One region of the Streptomyces sp. NPDC002734 genome, then DNA from elsewhere that is predicted to be linked to it. Evidence: riboswitches for the same ligand, from Rfam matches in the RefSeq annotation. Region 1 holds a riboswitch; the other holds the start of a gene.
What was found. A riboswitch is a leader RNA that binds a small molecule or an ion and turns the genes downstream of it on or off. The one in region 1 is predicted to bind cobalamin.

Region 1 (14,355 bases):
CCCACCTCGGTGTCCAGACCCGGCCCGACGCCGAGACGCGGGTGCCGGAGGCGCCGACGATCAGCAGGCAGCGCATGTCGATGGTCGCGGGGTCGAGTTCGCCGAGCGTGGTGACGGTGAGCGACTCGCCGGGCCGTCCGACGCCCCGGCCGACCACGACGACGGTCTCCGGCGCGCGGTGCTCCAGCAGGACGCGGCGCGCAGTGGCGATCTGTTCCGTGCGGGAGCGGGAGGCGGGGTTGTACACGGCCAGCGCCAGGTCGGCCTCGGCGACGGCGTGCAGGCGGCGTTCGACGACGTCCCACGGCTTGAGCCGGTCGGAGAGGCTGACGACCGCGAAGTCGCCGCCCACGGGCGCGCCGGCCCGTGCGGCGACGGCCTGGACGGCGCTGACACCGGGCAGCACCCGCACCGGCACGTGCCGCAGGTCCGGGTCCTCGGCGGCCTCGAAGACGGCGGTGGCCATGCCGAAGACCCCGGCGTCCCCGCCGGAGACCACCGCGACGCGCTCGCCCCGTGCGGCCAACTCCAAGGCCAGGCGTGCGCGTTCGAGCTCCACGGTGTTACCGGAGGCGTGTCTGGTCAGGCCGGCACGCTGGGGGACCCGGTCGACGTAGGGGCCGTAGCCGACGACGTGGTCGACCTCGGCGAGCGCGGCGGACGCCTCGGGGGTCAGCCAGGCATCGGGGCCGGGGCCCAGGCCGACGACCAGCAACTCGGCCGCCGAGGTTGCCGAGGCCGGCGAGGCCGGCGTCGCGGAGACGACACCGTCCGGTGCGGATCCCGTGAGGGACGCGGCCTGTTCCCCGGGGGTGCGTGAGCGGGCCCCGTTGCGGCTGTCGCCGGTGACGAGGATCAGCGAGAAGTACGGCACGGTGGACGGGTCCACCTCGGCCACGGGCAGGCGCCGTTCGCCCTCCATCGAGGCGCGTTCGACGTAGACCGCGTGGTCGAGCCGCCCCGCCGCCTCCAGCGCGCGGCGCACGGCCGGGAAGGTGCGTCCCAGCTTCATCACGACGGCGGCGTCGGTGTCGGCGAGCCTGCGGGCGAGCTCCGGTTCGGGCAGGGTGCCCGGGAGCACGGTGAGCACGTCGGTCTGCCGGGAGAGCGGGGCCGCGGCGGCGGCCGCGGCGGCGGCGAACGCCGGGACGCCGGGCACGATCTGCGTCTCGAACCGCTCGGCGAGCCGGTCGTGCATGTACATGTACGACCCGTAGAACAGCGGGTCGCCCTCGGAGAGCAGCACGACGTCGCGTCCGGCCTCGAGGTGGGCGGCGAGCCGGGTGGCGGACTCCTCGTAGAAGTCGGCCAGGGCGCCCGTGTAACCCCCGGGGTGATCGGTGGCGCCGGTGGTGACCGGATAGGTCAGCCGCTCCTCGACCGCGGTGTCCGGGATGAGCGAGGCCGCGATGCGGCGGGCGTTGGACTCCTTGCCGCGGCCCGCGTGATAGGCGACCACGTCGGCGGAGGCGATCAGCCGGGCCGCCTTGAGAGTGATCAGTTCGGGGTCGCCGGGGCCGACGCCGACTCCGTGGAAACGTCCGGTCACTCCTCCTCCTTGGCGAGTGCGTTGAGGGCCGACGACGTCATGGCGGAGCCGCCGCGGCGGCCGTGGACGGTGACGTACGGGATGTCGATGCCGTGGGTTCCGGCGAGTTCGGTGAGGGCCTGCTTGGACTCGGCGGCGCCGATGAAGCCGACCGGGCAGCCCACGATCGCCGCGGGGCGGGGCGCCCCGTCGACGAGCATCTCCAGCAGGTGGAACAGGGCGGTGGGCGCGTTGCCGACGGCGACCACGGCGCCCTCCATCAGCGGTTCCCAGAGGGAGACGGCGGCGGCGGTGCGGGTGGTGCCCCAGCGGCGGGCGAGAGCGGGCACCCGCTCGTCGCCGAGCAGGCAGACGACATCGTTGTCGCGTGGGAGTCTGCCGCGGGTGACTCCGGTGGCGACCATGGTGACGTCGCAGAGGATGGGCGCGCCCGAGCGCAGGGCGGTGCGCGCGGCGGGCACCAGTTCGGGGTGGATCACCAGGTCGTCGGCGAGGTCGACCTGGCCGGCGCCGTGGATCATCCGCACGGCGAGACGTTCCGCCTCGGCGGGGACGTGGTCCAGGCGGGCCTCGCGGCGGATGGTGGCGAAGGAGTCGACGTAGATGGCCGGGCCGTCGGCGAGGTAGTCGTAGTGCCGGCCGGGCCTGCGGGGCTCGACGGGGCGCCCGGATGCGGTGGTGGCGCTCATGCGGCGGCTCCCGGGACGATCACGCCGCGCCAGGGGGTGACGGTGAGTTCGGTGGCGCCCGCCGCGTGGGCCTCCTCGACGAGCCGGGCGACGTCCTCGGAGCCGAGCCCGGATTCGGGTACGGGCACGTGCCGTCCTCCCTCGGGCAGCGGGCCTGGTGGCAGGGGTGGTTCGGGGCTCGGCAGTCCTGGGTCCGGGGCGGCCGACTCGCCGAGGGGTTCGGGCAGTTCGACGACGTGCCAGGGGGCGGTGGGGCCGATGCCCCGGGCGTCCATGAAGCGCCGGGCGAGCCCGGTCAGGGCCGGCGCGGCCTCGGACAGCGGGACGCGGGCGCCCCAGCCGTCGCCGACGCGCAGCTGCGCGGTGCCGTCGTCCAGGGCCACCAGGCCGAGGTCGCAGGTGCGGGTGATCAGGTCGCCCCGGCCGTCGTCGAGGACGAACAGGAAGCGTGCGGGCAGACCGGCCAGGCAGGGCTCGGCGCACAGCAGCCGGTCGAGTTCGGCCGCCACCGGGCCGAGGTCGGCGCGCCCGCCTTTGACACCGGTGCGGGGGGAGACCATGACGTTCCTGACGAGTTCGTGGGTGCGCGAGGGCAGCAGGCCGGTGGCTTCGACGGCGTCGAGGACGGCGCTGCCGAGGCGGCCCTGGTTGCTGGGCAGGGCCCGTATCTGGAGGTTGGCGCGGCCCGTGACGTGGACGCGGCCGTCTCCGTGGCGTTCGGCGACGGCGGTGAGGGCGGTGAGGGACTCCGTGGGCAGGCGGCCGCCGATGAGGCGCAGCCGGACCAGGAGACCGTCCTCGGCCTGCCAGGGGCGCAGCACGCCCGGGCAGCGGTCGCGCCGGGCACGCCGGGCACGCCGGGCGGACAGGAAGGCGGAATCCATCGGGGACATACGAGTCCTTCGAGGTCAGGGGCCCGTTCGCGGGGTCCTCGGTCGACCTGGCGGCCCGTCACCGCCAGCGCCAGCAGGTCTTCGGACTCGGGTTCCTCCGGTTCGGGCGCCTTCCCGGAGCGTCGCTCCAGTGGCTGCGCGGCGCCTGTTGCGCCCGCACGTGCCCGACCGTCACCCTCACCGCTGCGCGTCAGTCCCGGAATCTCACCGGGTTCCCTGACCCCACCTCGTGGAGTTCGACTGGCGCGACGAGCCTACCGTGCCGGACGGACGGCGTGGGTGGGGGCCTCGAAGCGGGGGGTTAAGGTCCGGCCATGACTTTCTCGATCGCTGCGCGCAGTGCGGACGGGACCTGTTTCGGGGTCGCCGTCGCGTCGAAGTTCCTCGCCGTGGGGGCGGCCGTTCCGGGGGCGCGGGCCGGGGCGGGCGCGGTCGCCACGCAGGCGCTGGCCAACCTCGCCTACCGCCCGGACGGCTTGGGCCTGCTGGCCGAGGGCCGCTCCGCCGGGGACACGCTGGAGGCGCTGATCGCCGCCGACGAGCGGCGCGACGACCGGCAGGTCGGGGTCGTCGACCGGGAGGGCGGCTCGGCGTCCTGGACCGGGCGGGCCTGCATGACGTGGGCGGGCGGCGCGTCCGGGCCGAACTACGCGATCCAGGGCAACATCCTGCCGGCCCAGAGGTGGTGCGGGCCATGGAGGAGGCCTGGCTGGCGGCGGACGAGGAGCTTCCGCTGGCGAGGCGCCTGCACGCCGCGCTGCTGGCGGGCGACCGTGCCGGCGGGGACAGCCGGGGGCGGCAGAGCGCCGCCCTGCTGGTGGTGTCGCCGGGCGGCGGCTACGGCGGCGGCAGCGACGTGCTGGTGGACCTGCGGGTCGACGACCACGCCGATCCGTCGGCGGAACTGGGCCGGCTGCTGGAGCTGCACGACCTCTACTTCGGCCGGCCGGACCCGGGCACGTTGCTGCCGCTCGACGGTGAGCTGGCCGAGGAGGTGGCCGGGCGGCTGGACGCGCTGGGGCACCGCGGGGTGGAGCTGGAGGTGGCGCTGTCGGAGTGGGCGGGGATCGCCAACCTCGAGGAGCGGCTGGTCGACGGGGCGATCGATCCGCTGGTCCTGGAGCAGCTGCGGGCGGCCGGGGAGGACGCGGGGGCGTAACCGCCGGGTGCGGCGGTGGGCCTCGGGCGACGCGGTTGCGAACGCCCCCTCGGGCGACGTGTCCCGACCGGGCCACGCCCGCACCGGCGGGTGCCGGGCCCCTGCCCCGGCCCCTGCTCCTCCGCCGGCACACGCCGCTCGGCCCGGCGGCGAGGTACGGCCTGGCCGCCCGGCGTCGCGGCACGAACCGGTAGCCCGGCAGGGCGGCACGAACCGGCCGCTCGCCGGCGCGGCATCGGACCGGTAGCCCGGTGGGGCCGCGCGGGCCGTCCCGGGCCGAGGGCCCCTCGCGTGCCGCGCGGCCGCGGAGGTCAGCGGGCGTCGAGGAACGCGGACAGTTCGGCCACGAAGGCCGGGTCGCGGACAGCGCCGAGGTGGTCGCCGCGCAGCATCCGCAGGGTGGCTTCGGGGAGGGCGTCGGCGAGCACCTCGGGCCGGGCGGCGAGCGGGTCCTCGCCGCCGGCCAGGAGCAGGGTGGGAGCGGTGACCTCGGCCAGGGGTATCGGTCGCTGGTGGATCGCCCGGGCGTGCGCGGCCAGGGCGAGCCGGTCGCCGCCGACGGCGTCGACGAAGGCGCGGAACGCGGCCGCGGCCGGGTCCTTCACGGTCGCCGGGTCGTCGACGGTCAGGGCGTCCACCAGGACGTCGCCGCCGATCACCCGGCTGTCCACTCCCCCGAGTTCGACCACGGCGGCTCCCACGCCGCCGATCACCAGGCGGCGGACCCGGCGGTCCTGTGCGGCCGTCAGCAGGCTGACCACGGCGCCCATGGAGTAGCCGACGAGGTCGTAGGCGCTCTCCCCGAGATGGTCCATCAGTTCGCGCAGGTCCTCGGACATGCGGGCCTCGCCGTAGCGTGCCGGGTCGTGGGGCTTGGCGCTGCGTCCGTGGCCGCGGGCGTCGAGGGCCAGGACCCGGCGACCCGCCTCGTTGAGGAGCCGTACGACGCCGGGGGCGACCCACTCGATGTCGGAGTCGGCGATGAAGCCGTGGTGCAGGACGATCGGCGGCAGGTCGGACTCCGCCTCCCAGAGCTGGTAGTGGATCTCGAGGTCGTCGGAGGTCTTGAGGAAGGGCATGCCGGTGCTCCGTTCCGGTCGGGGGCAGGGGTGTCTCGGACTGTCGCGTGGCGGCCGGGGCGGGTCAGCCGTCGCGGTGACGGACGTGGACGTGGCCGGGGTCGGGGAACTGCGGTGGCCAGGGCGGCAGGACGCGGCCGAGGGCGTAGCCGCAGCGTGCGGCGACCCGGCAGGAGGCGTGGTTGGACTCCTGGTGGGTGAGCTCCAGGGCGGTCAGCCCGTCGAAGGAGGCGAACGCCCAGCCGGTGAGCGCCTCGAGGGCGCGCGGGGCCACCCGACGGCCGCGGGCCCACGCGGCGGTCCAGTAGCCGACCTCGCCGACAGGGGCACCGGGGTGCGGGAGACGCAGCACCACCTGGCCCACGAGGTCGCCGACCGCCTTCAGGTCCGCGGCCGCCGCGGGGTCTCCGGCTCGCTCGCCCAGGCCCTGCCCCTCCCCCAGGACGGCCCGCTCGTCCCTGTCGGCGCCCTCCTCCACGACCACGAAGGAGAACCGCTCGCCGCGCCCGGCCGCCTCCTCCTGCGCGTCGATCCACCCGCGGGCCGCGGCCACGTCGTCGATTGGATCGGTCAGCCACCGGCGCATGGCCTCGTCCCGGTGGGCCTCGACCAGGGCGGCGGCGTCCGCCGGACGCCAGGGACGCAGGTGGAGGCCGTGGGCCGGGGCGGGGGAACGAGGGGCGGGGTACGTCGCACGCATGACCGAAGCCTCACACGGCGTCGCGGGCTCGCGCGGCCGTTTCGGTCAGATCGGCCGGTCCGCGGCGGGCCGGTTCTCCAGCAGGGTGCGCAGCCGGTCGCCGGAGCCCTCCTTCGGCAGGACGGCGAGGCAGGACTGGGCCCGGTCGGCTCCGATCAGCAGGAACAGGCGCTCCGTCTCCAGGTGGCGGGCGATCTCCGTCCAGGCGTACCGCCGCTGCTCGCCGCCCTCGGTGACGCGTACGCCGTCGGCGTCGACGCGGACCCGCTGCCCGCCGTTCTCCGCGGCCCGGGCGGCGGCCCGGCCGGCCTGCGCCCTGGGCAGGAAGACCAGGGCGAAGAAGAGGTAGGCGACGCCCATCACCAGGGACAGCACGGTGACCGAGCCGCCGCGGACGCCCACCGCCATGACCGCGACGGTCAGCGCGAGGGTGAGGGCGAGCCGGAGACGGCCGGCCCGGGTGGAGCGCGCGTGGGCGCGGTGCGCTTCGCGGAAGTCGCGGGCGGTCGGGGTGCTCCGGAGGTCGATCCGGTCCGTCCGGGTGTTCTTCTGCCGGTTGTCGGTGGTCACGTGCGTTCGGCTGCCTGTTCTGTCGTGCGGGGGTGGCCCGGGGCGGGGGTGCCGCCCCGGGGAACCGACGGCGGGGATGCCGCCGGGGGGACCGGTGGAGTGAGACATGCCCGCCCGAGGGTACAAAAGGGGCACTTGCGGCCCACCCTCTCCTAGTGTGCCCGTGTGAGCGAGTCCAATCCCCCGCCCGTCGCGCCAGGGCCCGCACGTCGCCTCGACCGGCTCTCGGTGGCCGGCCGGGCGACCCTCGCGGGCACCGTGGCGGCCGTCCTGCTGATCCTGGCCATCGTGTTCGGCAGCAGACTGCTGCGGGACTTCGACTCCGCGTTGCTGCCCTACGCGGCCGCCTCCGTCTTCCTCGTCTTCGGGCTGACGTACCGGTACACCGTGTGGGTCTCCTCGCCGGCCGCCCGCCGCCTCTTCCAGAAGGGCTGGCGTGCCTTCTTCTCCGTGGAGAACTTCCGCCGGGCACCCACCGCGGTGCCCCGGATGATCGCCACCTACCTCGGCTTCCAGAAGTTCCTGGGCGCCCGCTCGCACGGCCGCTGGGCCGCTCACCAGCTGATCTTCTGGGGCTGTGTGCTGGCCGCCGTGATCACTTTCCCGCTGACCTGGGGCTGGTTCACCTTCACCTCCCCCACCGGCTCCGGTCCGGCGTACGAGTGGCGGATGTGGGGGGTGAAGCTGATGACGTTCGACTCGCTGAGCGTCTTCGGCTGGCTGCTCTTCCACGGCCTGGACATCGCGGCGGTGCTGGTGATCCCGGGCGCCGCGTACTTCCTGTGGCGGCGGATGCGTGACCGCGGGGCGATGACGGGTCAGCGGTTCGCCTACGACCTGCTGCCGCTGATCGCCCTGGTGGTGATCTCGGTGACGGGGCTGCTGCTGACCTTCTCGGCGATCTTCCTGCACGGTCAGGGCTACGAGTTCCTGATGGTGCTCCACATGATCGCGGTGGTGTTCACCCTGATCTACCTGCCGTTCGGCAAGTTCTTCCACATCGTCCAGCGCCCGGCGGCCGTGGGCATGCAGCTGTTCAAGTACACCGACCGGCAGGACGAGAAGGTGTTCGCCTGCCGCCGCTGCGGTACCACCGTGGACACCGCCGCCTACGTGGAGAACCTCCGCGGCACCATGCGCGACCTGCGGCTCGAGTTCGACGAGTGGACCGAGTACTGCCCGCGCTGCAAGCGGGTGCTGCGCGGGTCCGCCTATCTCGAGAACGTGAAGAAGGGCTACCAGTGAACCGGCCGACCGTTCCGCTCGACCCCACGTCGGCGCCTCCGGGGGCGCAGTCCTTCCGTGACGCGGGCGGCATTCCCGCCGACCGGTGGCACGCGGACCAGCGGGGCGAGACGCTTGTCCCCACCCACTGCTGCTTCTGCGGCGTGCAGTGCGGCATGTACCTGCGGGTGAACGAGGCGGGCCGGGTCTTCGGCATGGAGCCCCGCAACCACGACATCAACCGGATGCGGCTGTGCCCCAAGGGCGTCAACGCCTACCAGCAGATCAACCACCCGGAGCGGCTGACCGCTCCGCTGATCCGGAGCTCGCGCGACGAGCCGTTCCGGGAGGCGAGCTGGGAGGAGGCGCTGGACTTCACCGCCGGTGAGATCCGGCGCGTCCAGGAGACCTACGGCGCCGACGCCTTCGGGATGCTGGGCGGGGCCAGCCTGTTCACCGAGAAGACCTATCTGGTCGGCAAGTTCGCCCGGGTGGCGCTGACGACGCGGCACGTGGACTACAACGGCCGGCTGTGCATGGTGTCGGCGGCCGCCGCCAACAAGGCGGTGTTCGGCATCGACCGGGCCGGCAACCCCTTCGCCGACATGCTGGTGACCGACTGCCTGCTGGTGGCGGGCGGCAACATCGCCGAGTGCTTCCCGGTGCTCACCCAGTACGTGTGGGGCGGGCGCGACCGCGGCGCGAAGCTGATCATCGTGGACCCGCGGGAGACGGCCATCGCGCGGACGGCGGACATCCACGTCGCGCTGCGCCCGGGCACCGACTCGGTGTTCTTCAACGCCGTGCTGCACGTGATCGTCGAAGAGGGGCTGGTGGACGAGGAGTTCGTCGCCGCGCACGCCACCGGCTGGGACGAGGTTGTGCGCTGCGTGCGGAACTATCCGCCCTCGCGGGCCGCGGAGGTCTGTGGGATCCCCGAGTCCCAGGTGTACGAGGTGGCCCGCATGTTCGCGGGCGCGGGCAACGCGATGGCCTGTCACGCCCGGGGCATCGAGCACCAGACGCAGGGCGTGGAGAACTGCCTGAGCGTGGTCAACCTGATCGTGGCGACCGGCAACGTGGGCCGCCCGGGCGCGGGTTACGGCACGCTGACGGGCCAGGGCAACGGGCAGGGCGGCCGGGAGCACGGCCAGAAGTCGGACATGCTGCCCGGCGGCCGGGACCTGAAGAATCCGGAGCACCGCCGGCAGATCTGCGAGATCTGGGGCATCGACGAGGCCGATCTGCCGGGTGTGGGCACGTCGATGATGGAGATGGTCTGGCAGATGCAGCGCGGCGAGATCCGCGGGCTGCTGGGCGTGTGCAACAACCCGCTGGTCTCGCTGCCCAACCACGCGACCGTGCAGGACGGTTACGACCGGCTGGAGTTCCACGTCCAGCTCGACTTCTTCCTCTCCGAGACGGCCGCCAACGCGCACGTGGTGCTGCCGGTGACGGTGTGGGCGGAGGACGAGGGGGTGACGGCGAACGCCGAGGCCCGGGTGGTGAAGCACAACAAGGCGCAGGAGCCGCCGCCGGGTGTGCGCACCGACACCTGGGTGCTGTGCGAGCTGGCGCGGCGGCTGGGCGTCGGGGACAAGTTCGCCTTCTCGGGGTCGCGGGACGTCTTCGAGGAGCTGCGGGTGGCGACGGCCGGGGCGCTGGTCGACTACTCGGGCATCACGTACGAGCGGCTGGAGGAGACCGGCGGCATCTGCTGGCCGTGCCCGTCGACCGACCATCCGGGGACGCCGCGGCTCTTCGAGGACCTGCGCACCTACCACCCGGACGGCAGGATGCACCTGCAGACCGTGGAGTGGCACCCGCCGGCGGACGTCTACACCGCCGAGTACCCGCTGACCCTGACCACCGGCCGGACGGTGGCGCACTTCCTGTCGGGCACGCAGACGCGCCGGCTCGGCGGTCTGGTGGAGCAGACGCCGCGGCCCTGGGTCGAGGTGCACCCCGCGCAGGGTTTCCGCAACGGCGACCCGGTGCGGGTGGTGACCCGGCGCGGCAGCGCGGTGTTCCCGGCGCTGGTGACCGAGGCGATCCGGCCGGACACCGTGTTCGTGCCCTACCACTGGCCCTCGCCGGCGTCCGCCAACGTGCTCACGGTGGACGCGCTGGACCCGCGTTCACGGATCCCGGAGTACAAGGTGGCCGCCGCCCGGCTGGAGCTCGCGGAGCGGCTCGACGAGGTGCCGCTGCCGCCGGTTCCGCCCGGCCGGGCCTCCTACGAGGAGGTCCAGGTCTCCCTGTCCGACCCGTTGCCGCCGTCCGCGTCGCAGGGCCGCGGTACCGCGGAGAGGAGCTGACGCCAGTCATGATGGGCCGCACCATCTTCATCGATCCGGGCCGCTGCATCGGCTGTCAGGCCTGCGTCTCGGCCTGCCGCGAGTGCGACTCGCACCGTGGCAAGTCCCTGATCCACCTGGACTATCCGCAGGAGGGCCTGTCGACGGCGGCGCTGCCGACGGTCTGCATGCACTGCGAGGACCCGGTGGCGCCGTGCGCCGAGGTGTGTCCGGCCGACGCGATCCTGGTGACGGCCGACGGGGTCGTGCAGGAGGCGGACACCACGCGCTGCATCGGCTGCGCGAACTGCGTCAACGCCTGCCCGTTCGGCGTCCCCAAGATCGACCTGACGGCGAAGCTGCAGCTCAAGTGCAACCTCTGTTACGACCGCACGGCGTTCGGCCTGGCCCCGATGTGCGCCACCGTCTGCCCGACGGGCGCGCTGTTCTACGGGACGGTGGAGGAACTGCGCGAGGAGCGGCCGGGCGTGCAGGTGGTGGACGAGTTCACGTTCGGGCAGAGCACGGTGCGCACGGGGGTGGCCATGGTGGTGCCCGCCGAGCGGGCCCGGTGGCCGGTCCCGGGCGGCCTGCCGGTCGTCGAGGTGAACGGGGTGGACGTGCGATGAGCGTGACCGAGCAGGGTCCCGGGCCTGATCGGGGCGCGGGGCCGGACGACGGGGACGGCGGTGGGCGGCCGGGCGGGGAGCAGGGCCACGACGCGGCGCAGGAGGCGATGCGGGAGCGGATCGCCGCGCACTCGCTGACCACCCGGCGGGACTGCCTGCGGCTGGTGGCGACCGTCTCCGGCGGCCTGGCGGTGGGCGGGGTCGCGGTGGCGGCGGGCGTGCTGCACCGGCACGGGGACAGCGGCGGGGAGCAGCCGCCGCGGGTGCGGATCGCGGACCGGATCGAGCCGGGGCAGTCGGTGGCGTTCCGGTACCCGGAGGAGGACGACCGGGCGGTGGCCGTCCGGCTGGGCGACGGGACGCTGGTCGGCTATTCGTCGGTGTGCACCCATCTGGCCTGCGGGGTGATGTGGCGGGCGGACCGGGGCGACGAGGGCGAGCTGTACTGCCCGTGCCACGAGGGAGTGTTCGACGCGCGGACCGGCGAGGTGACGGCGGGCCCGCCGCCGCGGCCGCTGCCGCGGGTGTACCTGACCGAGGAGCAGGACGGCAGCGTGTGGGCGTTCGCCACGGCCCGGTCGGGCGAGAACGTGACCGACGCGCTGTGCCGGCAGTTCCACCAGCCTGAGCTGCGGCGGCAGCTGGGCTGTCCGGGAGAGGGTGAGGACGGATGAGCGAGGACGCCTCCAGGCGCCGTTCGATCGGCTTCGGCAGCGCGGGGTACCGGCCGGCCGCGGACCGGCGGCTCAACCGTCCGCTGGACGAGCGCTATCCGCAGATCCGGCCCACCAGCGGCTACGGCGACGGGCGGATCCGTCACACGGGCCCCGGCCCGGGCGCCGGCAGCGAGCAGGAGCCGGAGCGGGCCTCGAAGCTGTCGGCGCGCCTGGTGCTCGCCTTCTCGGTGCTGGCGGGCCAGTTGTGGGGGCTGACGGTGGTGGTCAACACCTGGATGTCGGGGCAGGTCGGGACCGCCTGGTGGGGTGCGGCCTTCCTGGTGCTGTCGTTCCTGGTGGTGCTGGGGCTGTGGTGGCTCGACCCGAAGGACCGGTGAACGGCCTCCGGGCGCGAGCGGCGCGTCCGGTTCGGGCGGGGGTCGTGGGGGTGGCGGGGCCCGAATGAGGGGCCGCCGTCCGGAGTAGTCCGCCGGGCGGGCGCCCTGGCCGCTTCCTAGCGTGGAACCGTGAATCGACCACAGGGGTCCGCGGCGGACGCGGCGACGACGGCGGACGCCGACCGGGTGCCCGGGGCGGCGTACCGGAATCTGCTCACGGCGACGGTCGGGTTCGCGCTCACCTTCTGGGCGTGGAACCTGATCTCGCCGCTGGCGGGCGACTTCGGGCAGCGGCTGTCGCTGAGTTCGTTCCAGCAGTCGTTCCTGGTGGCGGTGCCGGTGCTGGTCGGCTCGCTGGGCCGGATCCCCGTGGGCGCGCTGACCGACCGGTACGGGGCCAAGCTGATGTTCTCGCTGGTCTCGGCCCTGACCATCGTGCCGGTGCTGCTGGTGATCCCGGCGCGCGACTCCTTCGGCCTGATGATCGTGGTGGGCTTCCTGCTGGGTCTGGGCGGCACCACCTTCGCCATCGGCATTCCGCTGGTCAACTCGTGGTTCCCGCCGTCGCGCCGAGGGCTGGCGCTGGGCATCTTCGGCATGGGCATGGGCGGTGTCGCCCTGTCCGGCTACTTCACCCCGCGGATCGCCAAGCACGGGGAGACGCTGCCGTTCCTGGTGGTGGCGGTCGCGCTCGCCGTGTACGCGGTGGCCGCGTTCTTCCTCATCAGCGACCGGCCGGACCGGACCGTGCCGACGGCCTCACTGGCCTCCCGGCTGGGGCGGGCCGCCCGGCTGCGGGTCACCTGGGAGCTCTCCGCGCTCTACGCGATCGGGTTCGGCGGCGTGGTGGCGTTCGGCGTCTACCTGCCGTCCTACCTGAAGACCTGGTACGAGCTGAGCCCGACGGACGCCGGCACCAAGGCGGCGGGCTTCGCGCTGGTGACGGTGATCTTCCGGCCGCTCGGCGGCTGGCTGTCCGACCGGATCCACCCGGCGATCGTGACGGCCTGTGCGCTGGCCGTGGTGGCGTTGTTCGCCGTCGTCCAGGCCTTCGACCCGCACCTCTACCCCATGGGGACGATCTGCCTGCTGGTGATGGCGGCGGGGCTCGGCACCACCAGCGGCAGCGTGTTCGCGCTGGTCTCCCAGGTGACGCCGCAGCAGCAGGTCGGCTCGGTGACCGGTGTGGTGGGCGCGATGGGCGGGCTCGGCGGCTTCGTCCCCCCGCTGCTGATGGGCGCCATCTACAGCTCCAAGGGCTCCTACTCGATCGGCTTCATGCTGCTGTCGGACCTGGCGCTGGCCGGGTGCGTGTACGCGTACGGGCGGATGCGCAACGTCAAGCCGGCGGCGTGAGCGGCGGGCGGCGGGCGGCGGGCGGCGGGCGGCGGGCGGCGGGCGGCGGCGTGAGCGTCAGGCGGCCTCGTCCTCGAGGAGGGCGAGGAGGGTCGAGCGGGCCAGGTCGGACATGACCGGGTTGGTCTCCCGGTAGTACCAGAGGCAGCCGATGGCCTGGGCGAAGGCCCAGCCCTTGCCCCGGTCCCAGGCCGCGTCGTCGGCGCCGAGCGCGAGCCGGAAGGCTTCGCGGGCGGTGGGGTCGAAATGGTTCCAGGCGGGCTGGAGGTCGAGGGCGGGATCGGCCACGTCCGCCTGCCCGACGTCGATCACTCCGGCCAGCCGGCCTCCGTCCGCGAGGAGGTTGCCGGGCATGAGGTCCCCGTGCGTCCACGTGTCGGGCTCGGTGCGGGGCGTGCCGCGCAGACGCTCCCACAGGCGGGCCAGAGCGTGCGTGTCGATCAACTCCCGGCTCCGGTCGAGCCCTTGGGCGACGTAGTCGTCGTATGCGGTGAGGACGCCCCCGCGGCCCCGGCCCCGGAACGTCCTGCCCTCGGTGTCCTGGGCGCGGACCTGTAGGACGAACTGGGCCAGGTCCTCGGCGAAGGCGGTGGAGTCGTGGACGTCTGCCGCCGTGGCGGTGGTGCCGGGGATCCAGTGGTAGACGCTCCACGGCAGCGGGTAGTGCGGTCCGGGTTCGCCGAGGGCGGCGAACCGCGGGGTGGGGACGCGCGTGGCGCCCTCGATCCTCCGCGCGGCGTCGATCTCCCGCCGGATCTCCTGGCGCTTGGCGTCCGCGTCGTCGCCGAGGAGCGGGAGCCGGGCGACCAGGTCGTCGCCGATGCGGAAGAGCGCGTTCTCGGTGCCGTCCGAGGGGCAGGCACGGACCGGGAGTTCCTTCCACCGGGGGAACTGTGCGGCCACCAGGGCCGCCGTCTGCTCCTCGGTGACCAGGAGTTGACCGGGATGCATGGGTGAGGAGGTCGGCATGGCCGCATTCTGCCCCCGAGGGCGTCCGACGCACCCGCGGATTTCCGGGGAGGGGACGGTGGAGGGACGGGGACTGCGGCGGGCGGGGTGACTGAGGCCCCGCCCGCCGCGTTGCCGTGACCATGATCCGGGTTGCCCGCGGCGCGGCCGCCAAACGGATGAGCCCACGCGAGGGCACCGGGTGCGG
Region 2 (14,355 bases), on a different contig from region 1:
GGTGGCGGCCTCTTCGGCGGCATGTTCGGCGGCGGCAACGGCGGAGACGGTGGGACCGACGGCGGCCTGACGACGAACGGCGGGACCACGACGGACGGCGGGCTCACCCTCGGCGGCCTGACCGGCGGCGACCTCACCGGAGGTGCCACGGGCGCCGACCCGACCACCACCGGCGGCTTCGTCCAGGGCAACGACAACGGCGGCGGCAACGGCCCCTGAGGCCTGCGCCCCGCCACTCCCCCGGCGGCCTCAGGGCCCCCGGCGCGGACGGCGTGACAGCACTCGGCCCCTCACCGCACGACGCGGTGAGGGGCCGAGTGTCGTTGTGGAGCGTGGGGCGCCTCGGACTGAGCGAGCGCCCCACTGAGCGAGCGCCCCGGACCGGGCGGGGCGCTTCGGACGCGCGGGCCGCAGACCTCGTGCGGGTGGACGCGGGCACCGCGCAGGTGGACGCGGGCCGGCGCGGCGCGGGCGTCAGCCCAGGAGACGCGCCTTCACCGCGGCGGCCACCCGGCCGCCCTCAGCACGCCCGGCCACCTTCGGGTTCACGATCTTCATGACCTGGCCCATGGCCCTGGGGCCCTCGGCGCCGGCCGCCCTGGCCTCCTCGACCGCCTGGTCCACCAGACCGTTCAGCTCGTCGTCGCTCAGCTGCTGGGGCAGGTACTCGGCGAGGAACTCGCCCTCGGCCTTCTCCCGCTCGGCGCTCTCGGGACGGCCGCCCTGCGCGAACGCCTCCGCGGCCTCGCGCCGCTTCTTCGCCTCACGGGTGATCACCTTGAGGACCTCGTCGTCGGAGAGCTCGCGCTTCTCCGTACCCGACACCTCCTCCTTGGTGATCGCGGTCAGGGTGAGGCGGAGCGTCGAGGAGCGCAGCTCGTCGCGCCCCTTGATCGCCGCGTTGAGGTCTTCCTGCAGCTTCGACTTGAGCGTGGTCATGGCTTGATTGTCGCAGGTGTGTCGCAGCGAACGCCCCTTGATTTACGGTCCTGCGGGCACCCTGAGACGATGGACGGCATGCGCGCGCTCTACAAGGTCCCCCTCGGCATCACCGCGGCGGCTGCCGCCGGTCTCGTCTACTCCGCCGGGTTCGAGGCCCGTGCGTTCCGGCTGCGGCGGGTGACCGTTCCGGTCCTGCCCGCCGGGATGCGCCCGCTGCGCGTCCTGCAGATCTCCGACATCCACATGGTCAGCGGGCAGCGTAAGAAGCAGCGCTGGCTGCGGTCGCTGGCCGGGCTGCGGCCCGACTTCGTCATCAACACCGGCGACAACCTCTCCGACACCGAGGGCGTGCCGGAGGTGCTGGACGCGCTGGAGCCGCTGATGGAGTTCCCGGGGGCGTACGTCTTCGGCTCCAACGACTACTACGGTCCCAAGCTGCGCAACCCGGCCAAGTACCTGATCGAGAAGGTCCAGGGCAAGCACGGCCTCAACGGCAACGAGCCCGCCACCGGTGCGATCCACAACCCCTGGGAGGGGCTGCGGGACGCGTTCGACGAGGCGGGCTGGCTGAACCTCACCAACACCCGTGGCACGTTGAAGGTCGAGGGTGTCTCGGTCGAGCTGACCGGGCTGGACGACCCGCACATCAAGCGGGACCGGTACGACGAGGTCGCGGGCGGCCCGTCCGGCGCCGGTGACTTCGCCATGGGCGTCGTGCACGCGCCCTATCTGCGCTCGCTGGATGCGTTCACCGAGGACGGCTACCCGCTGGTCCTCGCGGGCCACACGCACGGCGGGCAGCTGTGCATCCCGTTCTACGGCGCCCTGGTCACCAACTGCGACCTCGACACCGACCGGGTGAAGGGGCTGTCCACCCACACCGCCGGCGGCAACACGTCCTTCCTGCACGTCTCGGCGGGCTGCGGGGCCAACCGGTACACGCCGTTCCGGTTCGCCTGCCTGCCGGAGGCGACGCTGCTGACGCTGGTCGCGGAGGACTGGGCGCGCTGACCCGAGGCCGAGGTCCGTCCGCCCGACAGCGCCCCCTCGGCCCGATCCCCACAGCTCCGCACCTCCGCACCTCCGCACCTCCACGTCCGTGAGCCGCCTCGACCGCGGCCGTCGCAGTACCGCACGACCGGGACGCCGCACCACTTCCGTGGTGCGGCGTCCCTCGTTCGGCCGCACGGAATCGCCCGATATGCCCAGTAACGCCTAGCGTGAGGGCATGACCGCTCCCATACCGAGGGACATCCCGGACCTCCCCGCCGTGCCGGGCTGGGCCACGATCATGCCGTCGTACGTCCCGCCCACAGCCGTCATACCTCCGGCCCGCCGACCCCTGACCGCCCTGTTCCGCCTGGGCGCCGCGCTGGCCGCGGCGGGCGGCGTGACCGTCTGCATGGTGCTGGGCCGCCCGCTCCAGGCGCTCACCCACTTCACCGTGCAGGCCAACATCCTGCTGGCCCTGGTCCTCGCCGTCTCCGCCCAGCGCGCCTGGAGCGCCGGCCGCCCGGTGCGCCCCGCCCTCACCGGTGCCGCGCTGCTCTACGTCCTGCTGGCCGCCCTGGTGCACGCCTTCGCCGTCCCGGGCCGCCCCGCCTTCTCCGACCCCGGCCCCGGCGGCCGCTGGGGCCTCGCGGCAGCCCTGCTGCTCACCGTGGTCACGCCGCTCGCCGCCCTGCTGGACTGGCTGCTGCTGACCGCCCCCCGCACGCTGCGGCTCCGCCACGCCACCGCCTGGGTGCTCTACCCCCTCGCCTACCTGGGTGCCGCTCTCGTCCGGAGCACCCTGCTCCCGGCCGACGCGCCCGGGCGCGCCCCCTACCCCTTCCTCGACGCCGCCCACAACGGGACCCTCGGCCTGGTCGGCAACGCCCTGCTGTTCGGCCTCACCTGCTACGGCCTGGGCGTCCTGCTGGTCGCGGTCGACCACCTGTGCCCCGGCTTCGTCCGCTGCCGCCCGAAAACCGGATTTCGCCTCAGGCCGCCGGTGGGCTAAAGTAAACGTCGTCGACGCGGGAACGCGAAGACGATCGGGGTGTAGCGCAGCTTGGCAGCGCGCTTCGTTCGGGACGAAGAGGTCGTGGGTTCAAATCCCGCCACCCCGACAGCCATAACAGCAGGTGGGCCGACTAGGAACGCTCCTATTCGGCCCACCTGTTTGGCGTGTGTCAGACGGTTGGGCCTTTGCACCCATGGCGCACACGGGGCAGGCAGGCGCCGTGAGCAGATGGCCGGTGAGGTGTGGCCGGCACTTCCGGTGATCACGGTTGGGCAAACCACTCCGACCCCCGTGGCAGGGCATGGGACGGTCGATCATGCCTGTGACCAACCCGTGGCTGGCCGGCCCGTCACCGAAGAAGCGACTCGATCGCGAGCGTCTGGAAGAGCGCGTACTCAACCTGCTGTCGTCGCAGAACATGTGCGTGCTCGCGACGGCAGGGCCGGAGGGGCCGCTCGCGACGCCGGTGCGGTACTTCCACCTCGATTTCGCGGTGATGTTCACCGCGGCAGCCGGTTCGCCGAAGATGAGAAATGTCGCCGCGGACCCGCGGGTGTCGGTGGGGATCTTCGCTCCGTTGGTCGGGCAGGCCAGCAGTCGAGGTGCTCAGCTCTTCGGCGAGGCTCGCGTGCTGTCCGGGCCGGAGGCGGATTTCGAGCGCTACTGGTCGGCTTTCCGTTGGCAGTCCGATCACGTCGAGAGGTCACTCTCCCTCGACGAGCCGCCGTCGGGCCCACTCGTGGTGATCGAGGCCAAGCGGATCGTCTATACCGAGCACTGGCTGCGGCGTGACGGGTTCGCGCCGCGTCAGTTCTGGACCCGGGCGAAAGACGCCTGACGCGGGGGCGCCACGGGGACTGCGGGGCGCTGCCGGAGCCCACGCGTAAAGCGTTGCCCTCCTGATCACTGCGGTGTCTACGCTCGGCCCATGAACGAGGATTCACAACGCTTGGCCAACTTCCGCGTCAACCTGGTGCCTGCGGTCCTCGCCCTGGCCAACCCGCCCTGGCAGCGTGATGTGTGGCTGGACCCGTCGACGTTCGAGAACCTGGATCACATCTTTCACACCCTCTTCGACGACTTCTGTGACGCGGACGAGCCCGAGCGGTACCTCGGAGTCAGCCTCAGGACCGAGGAGGAGGTGGCTCTTGTGCGCGAGCTGGGCGGTGCCCTCAACGCGGCGGCAGCGGAGGCGCCCAACGACACCGACGAGGAGCACCTTCGGTCCGCCCATTGGCCGGAGGTCGTGGCCATCGCAGGACGGCTCGCCACTGTCATGGTCTCCAACGACCTGGGCGAACTCGTCGCACAGCACGAGGCGCAGAGTTGGCGACAGCCGACCGATCAGGTCAGCAGCGAAGACGCACCTTGAGCGTTCGGCTGCCGTGACACCCGTGCCGTGCGACCGCGTGCGACCGCTGACGCAGACGGTCCATCCGGCTCGGCATGGGGCTGTGAGGTTGTCGGTGCCGACCCGATCTGTGTTCGGTCATCCTCCCGGAACGGTCCTTGATGGGTTGTTCAGGCTCCTTCAGGTCCAGCCAAGGTACGCGGCGGTTCCAGGAAGCGAGCCGACCAGGCGCGCACCGAGTCGGGCGGTGACGAGACAGACCATCGGGGACTGCGCGACGGTCAAGGGCGCTCAGTCCGGGAGAAGCCCGCCGACCGGCGACGGTGGAGCGGTTTCGCCCGTCACCCACCGGGCTCGCGGGTGCGATCCTTTGTGGATGGCAGACGCGCGGCTACCCGAGGGCTGGACCCTTCGACGGATCCGGGAGGTGTCGGGGGATCGGGAGGCTGTCGCCCTGGATCCCGGCCGGACGGTGCGGTGGGTGGCGGGCGTCGGAGATCCAGAAACGCTGCGCCCGGAGATCGTTCTCGGGTTCCACGGCCTGTGTCTGGTGAAGCCCGTCGGCGACGACGACTGGTACATGGGCAGCCTGTACGACGACGGCAGCGTCGACTGCTGGACCGCCTACGACGACCTGTACGAGGCACTGCGGGGCCTCTGAGGGCTCCGGGCAGGGCCACGGGGCCGAGGGGACGGTGCGCGGTCGGCTCTGGCAGGTGGTGTCGCTGGCCATCGACGAAGCCCGGTCGTCGGTTGGGTCCCGGACGCGTTCTCCGGGCCGCCCCCGTACAGGCCGGGGATGCAACCATTCTCTTCAGAGCTGGAACCCCCGGTAAGCCGACCGCGCGGTCGCGAGGTTAGCGGGAGGCACTGACAACGGGGCTGTGCGGCAGGCGTGTTCGGGAAAGGTCATGGCCCTGTCACCGCAGCGCCCGCTGGGGTCCGGCTGCCGCACTCTGGTCCTCCACGCACTCGCGTCCACCTCGGGGGAAACCATGCGCATCCGTATCGCCACTGCGGCCGTCGCCGCCGTACTCGCCGTTACCGCCGTGGGCTGCGACAGCGGTGGTGACGGCAAGGACGACATCGGCGCTCCGGCGCCGGCGGCGTCGAGCGCGGCGGGCAGCAGCGCCCCGGCAGAGGACGGGGCTGGGGACGAGGCCGAGGACGGGGCCGGCGGGGACACCGCCGGTGGCGCCTCCGACAGCCCCGCGCCCGAGGCGTCGGACGCCGCCCTGCCGCCCGAGCCGCAGGGGACCGCCCGGGCCGACGTCATGCGGGTCGTCTTCGACGTCGACGTCAGCCTCTTCAAGGACGAGGAGAAGGCGATCTACGCGGCCCGCAAGCAGTGCGCGGCTCTCGACAGCGGGGTGGCGGACCCGGACCACAGCGCCGCCGAACTGTTCTCCTACAACGGCATCACGCCCACCGACGAGGACGGAAGCCACCTCAACTACGGCCTGCGCAGGACGCTCTGCCCCGCTTCCTGATCCGGCTTCCGCCGATCCGAGACCGTACGGAGCTCGACTCCCGGCGGGGGCGGGGCGAGCCTGGGAGCGAGGCGTTCACGGCGGAGGGGGACCGCGATGAGACGTACGGGTGCGGCGGTGTGTCTGGTGCTGGGGCTCGGCATGGTGAGCGGGTGCACTCCCGCCCACCTGACGCTGGTCGCGGTGACGAACGGGGAGGACGGGCGGCCGGTGGCCGTGCTGCAGCCGTGCGACGACGGGAGCGAGCCCATTACGGCCATGCGGCTGGAGAGTTGGCCGACCGGGTCGACCGGTGCCGGGACGGACGACGCCGGAACGGAGGGTGCCGGCGAGGGCAGGGCCGGGACGGAAAGCGCCGGTGAGGACGGCGCCGGGACGGAAGGTGCTGGCGAGGGCAGGGCCGGGACGGAAAGCGCCGGTGAGGACGGCGCCGGGACGGAAGGTGCTGGCGAGGACCGCGCGTCCGTGGAGGACGGCGGTTGGGAGGTGCCGCGGGGGATGACGCATCGCGGGCGGGCCGTCATCTCCGTGCTCTCCCCGCCGGACTCCTGGCTCGTAGAGGGAGGCGGCGCGCGGGAGCTCCTGCCCGGGCGGACGTACTCGCTCTCCTTCTACTCGTACGACGGGGAGTACTACGGTGACGGCGCCTTCACCGCCGACGACCTGGCGTCCCTTCGCCCCGGGCAGGTCTGGGCCGCGGGCCGGGCGATGAGCGTCGACGAGTTCGCCGACCAGGTCGGCGAGGTCTGCTGACGGCCTCGCCCCGGGGCCGGGCCGCCGGTGTGGTGGGGGCAGCCCCCCGTGCGGTCGGGAGTGCGGGCGTGACGTCCGAGTGAGCAGCAGGCGGGCCGCTGACATCCGTCCCCGCTCCGCCCGCGAGGACCGCGAGGACCGCGAGGACCGCGAGGACCGCGAGCGGGCCCGCCCTGCCGCTCGGTGACGTGACCCTGCCGGGACCGGGCGGAACCCTGCCAGGACGGCCGGGAACCCCCGGTCGGGGGAACCGGCGCGGCAGACGGCAGGATCCGGCGCGAGGGGGACGGGGAGGTGTGCCTACCGTCGGCGGGTGAGAAGAGTCGCGGCGCCCGTCCCGACGGCCGGGCCGGGCGGGCAGGACGCACCGGGAGGCCCGGCGGGGTCACGGTGGCGGCCCCGGCGGGGGCCCGGTCCGCGGCGCGGGCTGCGGCCGCGGCTGCGGCACCCCGCGCAGGTGGTGGTCGCCGGCTTCGCCGCCGCCGTCGCGGCCGGCACGGGGCTGCTGATGCTGCCTGCCGCCAAGGCGGGACCGGGCGGCGCCGGGCTGCTGGAGGCACTGTTCACCGCGACGTCCACGGTGTGCGTGACCGGCCTGGTCGTGGTGGACACCGCCTCGTACTGGAGCGGCTTCGGGCACGTGGTGATCCTCGGGCTCGTGCAGGTCGGCGGCTTCGGGATCATGACGTCGGCGTCCGTACTGGTCCTGCTGGTCTCGCACCGGATGGGGCTGCGGGCGCGGATGACCGCGGCGACGGAGACCAAGACGCTGGGGCTCGGGGACATCCGCGCGGTGGTCACCGGCGTGGTGAAGGCCTCCCTGGTCGTCGAGGCGGCGACCGCGCTGGTACTGACGCTGCGGTTCGCCACCGGCTACGACGAGCCGTGGCCGCGGGCGGTGTGGCTGGGGGTGTTCCACGGCGTCTCCGCGTTCAACAACGCCGGCTTCGCGCTCTACTCCGACAGCCTGATGTCCTTCGTCACCGACCCGTGGATCTGCGTGCCCGTCGCGCTGGCGATCATCACCGGCGGGCTCGGCTTCCCCGTGCTGTTCGAGCTGCGACGCCGGTTCCACCGCCCCCGCGCCTGGTCGGCCCACACCAAGATCGCGCTCTGCGGCACCGGCGCCTTCCTGGTCGGCGGCTGCGCCTTCGTCACCGCGGCGGAGTGGTCCAACCCGGCGACGCTGGGGCCGCTGGACGTTCCCGGGAAGCTGCTGGCCGGGTTCTTCCAGGGCGTCATCCCCCGCACCGCGGGGTTCAACAGCGTGGACCTGGCCGCGCTGCGCCCGGTGAGCTGGCTCGGCATGGACGTGCTGATGTTCGTCGGCGGGTCCAGCGCGGGCACGGCCGGCGGCATCAAGGTCACCACCTTCGCGGTGCTGTTCTTCGTGCTGTACGCGGAGATCCGCGGGGAGAGCTTGGTGAACGTCTTCGACCGCCGCCTGTCCGCGTCGCTGCTGCGCCAGGCGCTGACCGTGGCGCTGCTGTCGGTCGCCGCGGTCGTCGTCTCCACCATGGCCTTCATGGTCTTCGCCGAGCACGGCCTCGACCGGTCGCTGTTCGAGGTCGTCTCGGCCTTCTCCACCACGGGGATGTCCACCGGCATCACCACGCGTCTGCCCGTCGGCCTCCAACTGCTGCTGGTGGTGCTGATGTTCGTCGGGCGGCTCGGGCCGATCACCGTCGCGTCCGCGCTCGCCCTGCGCCATCGCGTCCGCCTGTACGACCTTCCCGAGGAGCGTCCCGTCATTGGCTAGGAAGTTCATCCCCAGCAGGCAACGCAGGCAGCGCAGGCAGCGGGCCGGCCACCGGGACGCCGTGGTGGTCGTCGGTCTCGGCCGGTTCGGCCGTGCCGTCGCCAAGGCGCTGGTCGAGGCGGACACCGAGGTGCTGGGCATCGACGCCGGTCAGGACGTCGTGCAGGCGCTGTCCGGGGTCCTCACCCACGCCGTCCGGGCGGACTCCACCAAGGAGGACGCGCTGCGGCAGCTGGGCGTTCAGGACTTCGACCGGGCCGTCGTCGCCATCGGCTCCAACCTGGAGGCCAGCATCCTCACGGCCTCGCTGCTGGTCTCCTTCGGCATCAAGCACGTCTGGGCCAAGGCGACCAGCGAGGAGCACGGCCGGATCCTCTCCCAGCTCGGCGTCCACCACGTCGTCCTGCCCGAGCACGACATGGGGCAGCGGGTCGCCCACCTGGTGCTCGGCCGCATGCTCGACTACATCGAGTGGGAGGAGGGCTTCGCCATGGTCAAGACGAATCCGCCGGCCGGAATCGTCGGCATCCCCCTGGGCGCGAGCGACATCCGCTCCCGCTTCGGGCTGACCGTCGTCGCCGTCAAGCGCCCCGGCGAGGACTTCACCTACGCGACGCCGGCGACGGTCGTGGGGCCCGACGACACGATCATCGTCGCCGGTGACAGCCGGGAGACGGAGCGCTTCAGCGAGCTCCGGTGAGCGGCCGTGAGAGGGCGGAGGGGCGTCACGGGGTCGCCCGGCGAAAATCGGACTGACATCCGGTCGGCGGGAGGATGGAATGCACCACAGAGGATGTGCACCATGCACCGCGCACCGTCCGCGGCACTCGCGCACCCGGCGCCGGTGCCACCCGTGTTTTCCGGCCAGGCCAGGAGGTCACCCCGCATGAGTCATGACGCGTCGCCCTTTCCCGAGCGGATGGAACTGACCGGGGAGGGTCTGGTCCTGCGGGACTGGACGGAGGACGACCTGGCGGCGATGCCGGCGTTGTTCGACCACCCGGACATCGCCTACTGGACGCCCATCGTCTCCCCCTTCGACGAGTCGGCCTCGCGCGCCCGGCTGGTGCGCACCCGCGAGCTGCGGGCCGAGGGGACGACCATCCTGCTCGCCATCACGCTGGACGGCGGGGCCCCGCTCGGCGAGGTGATGCTGCGCCGGGCTCCGGAGGGCGTGGAGATCGGCTACGCGGTGGGCCCGGCGCACCGCGGGCAGGGGCTGGCGGCCCGGGCGGTGCGGGTGATGGCCGCGTACGCCTTCGAGGAGCTGGGGGCGGAGCAGGTGATCCTCGAGCTGGAGGCGGAGAACGCGGCGAGCGTCGGCGTCGCCACCAGGGCCGGATTCCGTCTGCTGGACGTGCCCCTGATCGAGGGTGAGGAGAAGGGACGGCCCTACGTCCTGCAGACCTGGGGGCTCGACCGCGGGAAGGACTGAGCCCGCCCCTCGGCCCTTGCGGCGCCCGCGGTGCGGGGCGTGTCGGGCGGTCGCGGACGCCGGTGGCCGGATCGGGCTCGCTTGTCAGTGGGCGGGATGCCGGATTACTGTCACAAGGTCTTGGTGAACGGGAAATCCGGTGTGATGCCGGTGCGGCCCTCGCCACTGTGATCGGGAAGTCCGGCTCCGGCCCTCACGGGCAGCCACTGGGTCCTCACGGACCCGGGAAGGCGGAGCACGGGCGTGTGGTACCCGTCAGCCAGGAGACCGGCCAAGGCGCGTCGTCCATCCACGAGGTGCTGGAGAGGGTCTGCTGAGCCATGCACATAGCCGAGGGGTTTCTTCCTCCGGCGCACGCGATCGCCTGGGTTGCCGCGTCTGCGCCGTTTGTCGTCCACGGAGTTCGTCAACTCACCCGTGAGGTGAGGGAACATCCCGAGAGCACGCTGCTCCTGGGAGCTTCGGGCGCGTTCATGTTCGTCCTGTCGGCGCTCAAGTTGCCGTCGGTGACCGGTAGTTGCTCGCACCCTACGGGGAGCGGGCTGGGGGCGGTGCTGTTCCGGCCCCCTGTGATGGCGGTGCTCGGCACCGTCACGTTGTTGTTCCAGGCGCTGTTGCTCGCCCACGGCGGGCTCACCACACTCGGCGCCAACGTCTTCTCGATGGCCGTGGTCGGCCCCTGGGCCGGGTACGGCGTGTACCGGCTGGCCCTGCGGTGCGGGGCGCGGCTCGCGGTGGCGGTGTTCTGCGCGGCGTTCGTCGCCGACCTCAGCACCTACTGCGTGACCAGCGTGCAGCTCGCGCTGGCCTTCCCCGACCCGGTGGGCGGATTCGCGGGCGCGCTGGGCAAGTTCGGGTCCATCTTCGCGGTCACGCAGATCCCGCTGGCGGTGAGCGAGGGGCTGCTCACCGTGCTGGTGGTGCGGCTGCTGGCGCAGTCGAGCGCGGGTGAGCTGGCCCGGCTGGGCCTGCGGACCGCCGGGCCGGGCAAGGCCCGGACCGGCGCGGGCGCGAGCACCGGGGCGGTGTCGCGATGAGCCGGAACCTGCGGATCAACCTGCTGCTGGTGCTGACCGTGGCCGCCATGGCGGTGCTGCCGGTGGTCCTCGGCATGGGCGACCACAAGCCCGAGCCGTTCACCGGGGCCGACGCCGAGGCGGAGGTGGCGATCCAGGAGATCGACCCGGACTACCGCCCCTGGTTCTCGCCGGTGTACGAACCTCCGTCCGGCGAGATCGAGTCGGGGCTGTTCGCGCTTCAGGCGGCGGTGGGGGCGGGAGTCGTCTCCTACTGCCTGGGCCTGTGGCGCGGGCGTCGGCAGGGCGAGGCCCGGGCGGGCACGGCTGCCGCCGGTGAGGTGGCCGCTCCGGCCGCCCCTGTGGACGCGGACGCCATCGCCGCCCCCGTGGACGCGGACGCCAACACCGGTGCGGGTGCCGCCACCCACGACGGCCGGAACGACGCCGCAGCCAGGCGGGTTTGACGCCTGTGCTGTCGATCGACGCGGCGGCGCACAGCAGTTGCTGGCGCCGCCGTCATCCTGTGGACAAGGCGGTGCTCGGGTTCGGGCTCACGCTGCTCGCCGTCGCGCTGCCGCCGTGGCCGGGCGCCCTGCTGGTGCTGGTGACCGCCCTGGTGGTGCTGCTGGGATTCGCGCGGGTGCCGGCCGGGCGGCTGTGGCGGGCCTACCGCGCGCCGCTCGGGTTCTGCGTCACCGGCGCGGCGACGCTGTTGGTGCGGGTCGGCGGGCCGGACGGCGCGGTGCTGGGCCCGGCGCCCGACGGGGCGCTGCGGGCCGGTGAGCTCCTGTTGCGGAGTTCGGCGGCCTCGCTGGGCGTGCTGGTGTTCGCGTTCACCACGCCGATGTCGGACCTCCTGCCCCGCCTGGTGCGGGCGGGGGTGCCGGCGGCGGTGGTGGACGTGGCGGTGGTGACGTACCGGATGGCGTTCCTGCTGCTCGACTCGGTGCGGCAGGTCCGGCAGGCGCAGGCGGCTCGGCTCGGGCAGCGGACCAAGGCCGCGGCCTGGCGTTCGCTGGGCGGGCTGGGGGCCACCGCGTTCGTGCGGGCCTTCGACCGGGCGGGCCGGCTGCACACCGGCCTCGCCGGACGGGGGTACGACGGGACGCTGCGGGTCCTGGTCCCGCCCACCCGGGTGTCCGGGGGCTTCGTCGGCGCGAGTGTCGCGCTGCTGACCGCGATCGTCGTGCTCGACGCCGTGCTGGAAGGACGTCTGTCGTGAACCGGACGAGCGGAACCCCCGAGGGCGGCGCGAGCGGGGAGCAGACAGGCCCGGCGACCGGAGACACGGCGGCGGGCAGCCCGGCGGTCGGAGCAACGGCGGCCGGAGGCAGGGCGCCGGTCGGAGGCGGGGCGCCGGACGCGAGCGCGGCGCCGCCGCTGGTCGCCCTGCGGGACGTGTCCTTCGGGTACGAGGACGGCCCCCGCGTGCTCGACGGCCTCGGCTTCGAGGTCCGCGAGGGCCGCGCCCTGGCCCTCCTCGGGCGCAACGGCAGCGGGAAGACGACGCTGATGCGGCTGCTGAGCGGAGGGCTGCGGCCGCGCTCCGGCCGGGTGGAACTGGAGGGCGGGCCGGTGTCGTACGACCGCGCCGGGCTGACCCGGCTGCGGTCCACCGTGCAGCTCGTCGTGCAGGACCCGGACGACCAACTGTTCGCGGCGTCGGTCGCGCAGGACGTGTCGTTCGGGCCGCTGAACCTGGGGCTGCCGGAGGCGGAGGTCCGGGCGCGGGTCGACGAGGCGCTCGCGGCGCTGGACATCACCGGGCTGGGCGACCGCCCCACGCACCTGCTGTCCTACGGGCAGCGGAAACGGGCGGCCGTCGCGGGGGCGGTGGCCATGCGGCCGCGGGTCCTCGTGCTCGACGAGCCGACGGCGGGGCTGGACCCCGACGGGCAGGAGCGGCTCCTCGCCACGCTGGAGTCGCTGCGGCGCGGGGGGACCACGGTGATGATGGCCACCCACGACGTGGACCTGGCGCTGCGGTGGGCGGACGACGTCGCGCTGCTGACCCCGGCGGGCGTGCGGGTGGGGCCCGCCGGGGAGTTGCTGGCGCGGGCGGAGGCGCTGCGGGAGGCGGGCCTGCGGATGCCGTGGGGAGTCGCGGTCGGGGCGGCACTGCGCGGACGCGGCGGCGGGGCGGGCGCGGGCTTCGTCCCGCGCACCGCGGAGGAGCTGGCCCGCTGGACGGCGGAGGGAGACCGGGCCTGACCCAGCCCTCCGTCTTCGAGGGGAGCCTCAAGACCCCGCCGCCCGCACCGGATCGGCTCAGCCGGTCTTGAGCTCCGCCCAGACGATCTTGCCGATCGGCTGCCGCGGCTGCGAGCCCCAGCGGACGGCCAGCGCGTCGACCAGGAGGAGCCCTCGCCCCGACTCGTCCTCCGGCGCGGCCTGCGCGGCGACGGAGGGCGGCGGGGTCTCGGACGCGTCGATCACCTCGACGCGGGCGAGGCCGCCGAGTTCGTCGACGGCGAGCCGGAGCGCGAAGTCCCGCCCCGGCACCCGCCCGTGGCGCACCGCGTTGGCGGCCAGCTCACCGACCAGCAGGGCGACCGCGCAGGACAGGTCGGAGGTCGGTGGGAACCCCCACTCGGCGAGCCGGCGCACGGCGCAGTGCCGGGCCTGCCGGGCCCCGCGGGGCGAGGACCTGAACTGGGAGGCGAACACGAGGGGTTCGGCACACCCGGGACCCCCGGCCGCCGGCGCGTGCCGCTCGGACACGCGCCGCCGGGGGTTCTGGTGGGAGCTGGTCGAATCTGTGAGCACGGCCTATCCGTATCCCGCACGCGAGGCGTTGACGCATCGGAGAGTGAACGAATCGTGACTTTACGTATACCGAGGCGTCATCGGCCACTACGGACAGTTCACGGACGGGCGGTCGAACGGGCGGGCGCGGACCGGGCGGTGTCAGCCCGCCGTCGGCGTCGCGTCCGCCCCGGCGTCCGCGCCCGGCAGGTGCCGCGCCGCGAAGTCCAGTTCGAGCCGGACCTGCTTGATGCGCTCGTCGACCACCAAGGAGCCGTGCCCCGCGTCGTAGCGGTAGACCTCGTGGACCGCACCGCGGCCCTCCAGGCGCTTGACGTAGTTCTCGACCTGCCGGATCGGGCAGCGCGGGTCGTTCACCCCGGCCGAGATGTAGACGGGCACCCGGACCCGGTCGACGTAGGTGATCGGGGACGACGCCTCGAAGCGCTCCGGGACCTCCTCCGGGGTGCCGCCCAGGAGGGTGCGGTCCATGGCCTTCAGCGCCTCCATCTCGTCGTGGTACGCCGTCACGTAGTCGGCGACCGGGACGGCGGCGATGCCGACCGCCCACGCCTCCGGCTGGGTGCCCAGGCCGAGCAGGGTGAGGTAACCGCCCCAGGAGCCGCCGGTCAGGACCAGGCGGGCGGGGTCGGCGAGGCCCGAGGAGACGGCCCACTCGCGGACCGCGGCGATGTCCTCCAGCTCGATCAGGCCCACCCGGTGCTTGAGGGCGTCCGTCCACTCCCGGCCGTAGCCGGTGGAGCCGCGGTAGTTGACCCGGACCACCGCGTACCCGTGGTCGACCCAGGCCGCGGGGCCTGCCGCGAAGGCGTCGCTGTCGTGCCAGGTGGGGCCG

Region 2: it holds a riboswitch for cobalamin, as region 1 does, so the genes downstream of both, ABT026_RS09930 (energy-coupling factor ABC transporter permease) here and ABT026_RS22790 (ferredoxin-like domain-containing protein) in region 1, are expected to answer to the same signal.

What each region holds. Positions count from the first base shown of each region.
Region 1 covers NZ_JBEOVU010000027.1:36,305-50,659, forward strand. Annotated here, with positions in the region: gene ABT026_RS22780 (precorrin-2 C(20)-methyltransferase) at 1-1,549, opposite strand, end outside; gene ABT026_RS22785 (precorrin-8X methylmutase) at 1,546-2,238, opposite strand; gene ABT026_RS22790 (ferredoxin-like domain-containing protein) at 2,235-3,131, opposite strand; cobalamin riboswitch at 3,187-3,390, opposite strand; partial or broken gene ABT026_RS22795 (DUF1028 domain-containing protein) at 3,446-3,978, shown strand; gene ABT026_RS22800 (putative peptidoglycan binding domain-containing protein) at 4,126-4,290, shown strand; gene ABT026_RS22805 (alpha/beta fold hydrolase) at 4,602-5,369, opposite strand; gene ABT026_RS22810 (GNAT family N-acetyltransferase) at 5,434-6,069, opposite strand; gene ABT026_RS22815 (YcxB family protein) at 6,115-6,639, opposite strand; gene ABT026_RS22820 (MFS transporter) at 6,805-7,884, shown strand; gene ABT026_RS22825 (molybdopterin oxidoreductase family protein) at 7,881-10,181, shown strand; gene ABT026_RS22830 (4Fe-4S dicluster domain-containing protein) at 10,190-10,789, shown strand; gene ABT026_RS22835 (QcrA and Rieske domain-containing protein) at 10,786-11,463, shown strand; gene ABT026_RS22840 (hypothetical protein) at 11,460-11,843, shown strand; gene ABT026_RS22845 (nitrate/nitrite transporter) at 12,030-13,199, shown strand; gene ABT026_RS22850 (aminoglycoside phosphotransferase family protein) at 13,257-14,168, opposite strand.
Region 2 covers NZ_JBEOVU010000008.1:116,014-130,368, forward strand. Annotated here, with positions in the region: gene ABT026_RS09865 (transglycosylase domain-containing protein) at 1-219, shown strand, start outside; gene ABT026_RS09870 (GatB/YqeY domain-containing protein) at 475-939, opposite strand; gene ABT026_RS09875 (metallophosphoesterase) at 1,018-1,953, shown strand; gene ABT026_RS09880 (Pr6Pr family membrane protein) at 2,171-2,944, shown strand; tRNA gene ABT026_RS09885 (tRNA-Pro) at 2,980-3,053, shown strand; gene ABT026_RS09890 (pyridoxamine 5'-phosphate oxidase family protein) at 3,264-3,785, shown strand; gene ABT026_RS09895 (SCO4402 family protein) at 3,876-4,319, shown strand; gene ABT026_RS09900 (hypothetical protein) at 4,675-4,959, shown strand; gene ABT026_RS09905 (hypothetical protein) at 5,294-5,788, shown strand; gene ABT026_RS09910 (hypothetical protein) at 5,885-6,541, shown strand; gene ABT026_RS09915 (TrkH family potassium uptake protein) at 6,855-8,300, shown strand; gene ABT026_RS09920 (potassium channel family protein) at 8,293-9,000, shown strand; gene ABT026_RS09925 (GNAT family N-acetyltransferase) at 9,187-9,735, shown strand; cobalamin riboswitch at 9,840-10,025, shown strand; gene ABT026_RS09930 (energy-coupling factor ABC transporter permease) at 10,056-10,772, shown strand; gene ABT026_RS09935 (energy-coupling factor ABC transporter substrate-binding protein) at 10,769-11,218, shown strand; gene cbiQ (cobalt ECF transporter T component CbiQ) at 11,224-11,976, shown strand; gene ABT026_RS09945 (energy-coupling factor ABC transporter ATP-binding protein) at 12,135-12,965, shown strand; gene ABT026_RS09950 (ATP-binding protein) at 13,023-13,421, opposite strand; gene ABT026_RS09955 (S9 family peptidase) at 13,662-14,355, opposite strand, start outside.